Regions from separate parts of the Mesorhizobium sp. 113-3-9 genome, predicted to be linked through region 2. Evidence: predicted binding sites of a transcription regulator. Region 2 holds the regulator's gene; the other holds the start of a gene.

Region 1 (3,202 bases), 1.1 Mb from region 2:
GTGAAGGATGTGCGCATGGACGTGATCGACAGGCTCGACCGCACGAAACAGTCCTTCCTCGACGCCGTAGCGCTCGGCGCCTTCACCGCGCCGGGCGATGGCTCGCTCGATTTCGGCGCCATCGTGCAGCGCTTCGCCGACCATGGCTATGAGGGCTGGTTCGTGGTCGAGGCCGAGCAGGACCCGAAGAAGAACCCGCCGCTCAAGATGGCGCAGGTCGGCCACAAGGAGCTGATGCGGGTGATGACGGCCGCCGGCTACACGGTGGAGACCCAGGGTTTTCCGAATGCCTGACGCGATGGGTTCACGGCGGGGCAGGTTGCTGTAGATTGGCCCGATGAAAGATTCCGAGCACCCGTTCTTCCGGCCCTTGTGGCGGCGTGTCGCCGTCGTCGCGGTCTGCGTCATCTGGTCGATCATCGAGTTCGCCACCGGCACGCCGTTCTGGGGCGTCATTGCGCTCGGCTTCGCCGGCTATGGCGTCTGGCAGTTTTTTTATCTGTACAAGCCGGTTGATGAGAGCAAGGCGACGGCCGAGGCCGAACCGAAGGAGTAACTGATCGCGTGCGTTGGCGATTAGCTTACGGCGCTTCCACCTTCGTCATCCTAGGACGGAGCAAGGAGCGCAGCGACGCAGCGCAGACCCTAGGATGACGAAGATGGAAGCGCGCCGACCAAAGATTTGCGATGGCCCTTTCAAACAGACGGCTTGGCTTCACGGAGCCCCTCAAGCCAGTGAAATAGGAGAGACAAAAATGTCGAAGCTGCTCGTGAAGGCCGACAAGAGCCATGGCCGCGTTGCCCACGTCACGCCGAAAAGCGCCGGCTGGACCTATGTCGGTTTCGACCTGCATCGGCTGCGGCCTGGCGAAAGCGCCTCGGGAAAGACGGACGATCGTGAGATCTGCCTGGTGTTCGTCACTGGCAAGGGCACCGCGAAAGCCGGCGGCAAGGATCTTGGCCTGCTCGGGGAACGCATGTCGCCCTTCGAAGGCAAGCCATGGTCGGTCTATATCCCCGAGGGATCGGACTGGTCGGTAACGGCCGATACCGAGCTGGAACTGGCGGTGTGCTCGGCGCCCGGTCTTGGCGGCGGCCTGCCGGTTCGGGTGATCGGACCCGACGATCTCGGCCAGGAGGTGCGCGGCAAGGGCACCAACACCCGTTACGTCACCAACATCCTGCCGGAAGGCAAGCCGGCGGACTCGCTGCTGGTGGTCGAGGTCATCACGCCCGGCGGCCACACGTCGAGCTACCCGCCGCACAAGCATGACCAGGACAATCTGCCTGATGAATCCTATCTCGAGGAAACCTACTATCACCGTCTCAACCCGCCGCAGGGCTTTGCCTTCCAGCGCGTCTACACCGACGCCGACAAGAACGGCCATCGCGCGCTGGACGAAGCCATGGCGATCGAGGATGGCGATGTCGTGCTGGTGCCCGAGGGTTATCACCCCTGCGCCGCCTGCCATGGCTATGATCTCTACTATCTCAACGTCATGGCCGGGCCGAAGCGGACGTGGAAATTCCACAATGCCCCCGAGCACGAATGGTTGATGAAGGCCTGATCATTCCGGCGGCGCCGGCTGAAGTTATTGGTCCAGCTTGAAAAAATCGTCGGCTAAGGACCGCCTGGCTCGATTTGCCTTCGAAAACCCTTCAAAGCTTCGTCAATCCGTCATGGAAATCACCTATGGCAACGGATCTGACGAGGACTTCCCATGCGTTATGCCATCTATTTCACCCCCCGGCAGGACGAACCGCTGGCGCGGATCGCCGCGAATTGGCTGGGCCGCGACCCGTTCGGCGCGGCGACAAGGCCGGTCGAGGCCGTGGCCGACCTGGCGGCGGCGGAAGTTGCCTTCCACACCGCTTCGGCCCGCCGCTATGGCTTCCACGCGACACTGAAAGCCCCCTTCCGGCTTGCGGCCAACGAGAGCGAGACCTCGCTGCGCGCGGGGCTCGACCATTTCGCCGAAGCGACGCCGGTGGTGACGATACCGCGGCTCGTCGTCAGTCAGATCGACAGCTTCTTCGCGCTGGTGCCCGAGGGCCCGTTGCCTTCGCTCAACCGTTTCGCCGACGAGGTCGTGCGCGACTTCGACCGCTTTCGCGCGCCACTGACCGAGGCCGAGATCGAGCGGCGCAGCCCCGATTCGCTGAAGCCGGCCGAGTTCCGCAATCTCTGCCAGTGGGGCTACCCCTATGTCTTCGAGACCTTTCGCTTCCACATGACGCTGTCGGGTCGGGTCGGGCCACAGGAAAGCCCTCGTCTTCGCCTAGCAATCGACAGCCTGTTCGCCGAAGTGCTGCAACAACCTGTGCTGGTGGACGCGCTGACGCTGTTTGTCGAGACCGAACCCGGGGCGCCGTTCATGGTGCTTTCCCAGCACGTGCTGGGACGCCGACCGGCCAGAAAAATCGCCTGAACAAGCCCTGCCCCAGATGATCAAGGACTGCCCGAAATGACCGCCGAAACCGTTCTTTCCAACGCCCGCATCGTGCTTGCCGACGAGATCGTCGAAGGGTCGCTGGTGCTGCGCGACGGCTTGATCGCCGGCATCGATGCCGGTGCTGCCCGCACCGGCGAGGACATGAGCGGCGACTATGTCATTCCGGGGCTGGTCGAACTGCACACCGACCATCTCGAGGGCCATTACGCACCACGGCCGAAGGTACGCTGGAACCCGATCGCCGCGGTGCTTGCCCATGACGCCCAGGTGGCGACGGCCGGCATCACCACCGTGCTCGACGCCTTGCGCGTCGGCATGGACGAGGACGCCGATCTCACCTTGGCCGATATCCGCAAGCTGGCCGATGCAATCGAGGACAGCGTCGCGCAGGATCGTCTGCGCGCCGATCATTTCCTGCATCTGCGTTGCGAGGTTTCGGCGCCGGATTGCCTGCAGGCCTTCGCCAATTTCGATCAGGACGACCGGGTCAAGTTGGCCTCGCTGATGGACCATGCGCCCGGCCAGCGTCAGTTCGTCAATCTCGAAACCTATGCCTATTACTACCAGCGCAAGCTGAAGCTGACCGACCGCGACTTCAAATTGTTCTGCGAGAAGCGGATGGCGGAATCGGCGCGCTATTCTGCGCCGAACCGCGCGGTGATCGCGGCTGCCTGCCAAGAGCGCGGCATCGTGCTCGCCAGCCATGACGACGCCACGTCGAGCCATGTCGACGAGGCGATCGAGCAAGG
Region 2 (3,202 bases):
CTGCGCTGGCGCGACCCCGAACGCTACCGCGACGACTTCATCGCCATCCTTTTGTCGCACGGCATCGGCATGGGCCTGGTGCTGAAGGGCGAGCTGTTCACCGGCACCCATTCGTCGGGCGGCGAGTTCGGCCACATGATCCATCGGCCAGGCGGCGCGCTCTGCCGCTGCGGGCGGCGCGGCTGCGTCGAGGCCTATGCCGGCAACTACGCCATCTGGCGCAATGCCAGGCAGCTTGGCGAGGACACCGAACCGGTCGCCGACGTCAGCGACGCGCAGATGCGGGCATTGGCGACGACGGCACGGGAACGGGCCGGGCCCGAGCGCGAAGCCTATCGCAAGGCCGGCGAAGCACTGGGTTATGGCCTCGGCAGCCTGTTCGCGCTGATCGATCCCGCCCCCGTGGCCATGGTCGGCGTCAGCGCCGCCGCCTTCGACCTGATCGAGCCGGCATTGCGCGAGGCGATCGCCCAGACCGCCGGCGGCCAGCACTCGAAATCGATTTCGTTCGACACCGAACCGAACGAGTTGCCCCTGATCCGCGAGGGCTGCGCCATGCGCGCACTGACCTTCGTCGATCAGGAGATCTTCGCGCCGGGCGTGCAGGCAAGAGGCAGTGCCGGGAAGAGCGTTGCCTGAGCTGGCATTCGTCGTTGATGCCGTAGACCCTCGCTTACTTGGAGATTGGCCGTCGTCATCCGTGGGCGGAGCAGGAGCGAAGCTCCGTCGCGGAGACCCTGGGATCCATTCCGTGACCTATGCCACGCAGTGCAGCGGAGCAGGATTTGCGCCGTGGCAACGCTTTGAGGTCGCGGCATGGATCCTTGGGCTGCAGAGCAGCTCCAGGGGTCCGCGCCGCGTCGCTGCGCTCCTTTGCTCGCCCAAGGATACGAAGCCATGAGCGTCTCAGCCAATTGTCAATGCGTGTGACCCGGGAGTGGACACATTCAACCGATCAACGCTTCCGCCTCAAGGCTCTAATCTTCCCTGATCGCGTAGCCTGCCCCACGGATGGTGCGGATGACGTCGGGCATGCGGCCATTGTTGACCGCCTTGCGCAGGCGGCCGACATGCACGTCCACGGTGCGCTCGTCGATATAGATCGTCTCACCCCAGACATTGTCGAGCAGTTGGCTGCGCGAGAAGACGCGGCCGGGATGGCGCATCATGAATTCCAGAAGGCGGAATTCGGTCGGCCCGAGCCGGATCTCGCTCTTCTTGCGGTAGACCCGGTGCGATTCACGGTCGAGCACGATGTCGCCGACCTTGAGCACGCTGGACAGCACTTCCGGCTTGGCGCGGCGCAGCAGCGCCTTGACGCGGGCCATGAATTCCGGCGTCGAGAACGGCTTGACCAGATAGTCGTCGGCACCGGTCGAAAGGCCGCGCACGCGGTCGCTTTCTTCACCCCGCGCGGTAAGCATGATGATCGGCAGCCGTTCGGTCTCGGGCCGCATTCTTAGCCGGCGACAGAGTTCGATGCCGGACACCGCCGGTACCATCCAGTCGAGCACCAGGAGATCGGGCACGTTCTCCTGCAGCCGGATTTCGGCTTCATCGCCGCGGGTTACCACCTCGACCTGATAACCTTCCGATTCCAGATTGTAGCGGAGGAGCACGCCGAGCGGCTCCTCGTCCTCCACCACCATGATGCGTGGTGCGATCATTGACTGGTCACCTCTAAAGCAATCCCAGGAAAAAATATGTAGCGGTTTTCCATCCTGAATTGCGTGAAACAAAGAGATAGAGCGGTTCGGCGTTTCCGCGAAACGCTGAACCGCTCCAACGCTCAAGCCGCCGGCGCCGACATCGCCGTCTCGTCCTGTTTGGGGCGGTTGGCGGGCAGTTGCGTGCCGGTCAGGACATAGTACGCGTTCTCGGCGATGTTGGTCACATGGTCGCCGATGCGTTCGAGATTCTTGGCGCAGAACAACAGATGCGTGCAAGCGGTGATGTTGCGCGGATCCTCCATCATGTAGGTCAGCAGTTCGCGGAACACCGAGGTGTACTTGACGTCGATGCGTTCGTCGTCGGCGCGCAGCTTCGCAAGCGCGGCGGCGTCGCGCGCCGCATACTCCTCGATCACGCCCTGCACCTGGATCAGCACCAGCTGCGCCATGGCGTCGATGGAATGCGACAGGTCGCGCGGCGTTGCGTTGAGACCGACGGTGCCGACGCGCTTGGCGATGTTCTTGGCAAGGTCGCCAATGCGTTCGAGGTCGCCGGCCATGCGGATCGACCCGACGACATGGCGCAGATCGTCGGCCATCGGCTGGCGCTTGGCGATCAGCGTGATGGCGCGATCGTCGAGTTCGCGCTGGCGCGCATCCATGATGGCGTCGTCGGAGACTACGCGCTGTGCCAGCGCGTTGTCGGAATTCAGCAGCGCCTTGGTGGCGCCGCCGACCATCGAACCGGCGAGATCGCCCATGTCGCTGATCAGCCTGCTGATCTGTCCGAGATCCTCGTCGAAGGCTGCGACTGTATGTTCGGCCATGATCCTGGTCCTCGTATGCGTGCGATCAGCCGAAGCGGCCGGTGATGTAGTCTTGCGTGCGCTTCTCGCGAGGCGACGTGAAGATCTTCTCGGTGCGGTCGAATTCGACCAGTTCGCCAAGATACATGAAGGCGGTCTGCTTCGAGACGCGCGCCGCCTGCTGCATGTTGTGGGTGACGATGACGATCGTGTAGTCGGCCTGCAGCTCGTCGATCAGTTCCTCGATCTTGGCGGTCGACAGCGGATCAAGCGCGGAGGCCGGCTCGTCGAGCAGGATGACCTCCGGCTTCACCGCCACCGTGCGGGCGATGCACAGCCGCTGCTGCTGGCCGCCCGACAGGCTGAGGCCGCTGGCATTGAGCTTGTCCTTGACCTCGGTCCACAAAGCGGCGCGCTTCAGCGCCTGCTCGACACGACCGTCCATCTCGGCCTTGCTGATCTTCTCATAGAGCCTGACGCCGAAGGCGATGTTCTCGTAGATCGACATCGGGAACGGCGTCGGCTTCTGGAACACCATGCCGATTTTGGTGCGCAAAAGGTTGAGGTCCTGCGAGCGGTCGAGAACGTTCTGGCCGTCGAGCAGCACCTGGCCCTCCGCGGTCTGCTTGGGGTAGAGCTCGTAGATGCGGTTGAAGACGCGCAGCAGCGTCGACTTTCCGCAACCGGAAGGGCCGATGAAGGCGGTGACGCTGCGCTCGGGCAGCG

Evidence for each region. The regulator PhoB, encoded in region 2, activates phosphate uptake and scavenging genes when phosphate is short. The targets are predictions, from matches to a motif close to TGTCATNNANCTGTCAT.
Region 1: the regulator PhoB is predicted to act here: its motif matches at 1,666-1,682, upstream of MesoLj_RS02540 (DUF1045 domain-containing protein).

Annotation. Positions count from the first base shown of each region.
Region 1 is NZ_AP023246.1:551,790-554,991, forward strand. It holds gene iolE (myo-inosose-2 dehydratase) at 1-294, shown strand, start outside; gene MesoLj_RS02530 (DUF3329 domain-containing protein) at 338-556, shown strand; gene iolB (5-deoxy-glucuronate isomerase) at 756-1,568, shown strand; gene MesoLj_RS02540 (DUF1045 domain-containing protein) at 1,722-2,429, shown strand; gene MesoLj_RS02545 (alpha-D-ribose 1-methylphosphonate 5-triphosphate diphosphatase) at 2,466-3,202, shown strand, end outside.
Region 2 is NZ_AP023246.1:1,641,919-1,645,120, reverse strand. It holds gene MesoLj_RS07980 (ROK family transcriptional regulator) at 1-639, shown strand, start outside; gene phoB (phosphate regulon transcriptional regulator PhoB) at 978-1,667, opposite strand; gene phoU (phosphate signaling complex protein PhoU) at 1,790-2,497, opposite strand; gene pstB (phosphate ABC transporter ATP-binding protein PstB) at 2,523-3,202, opposite strand, start outside.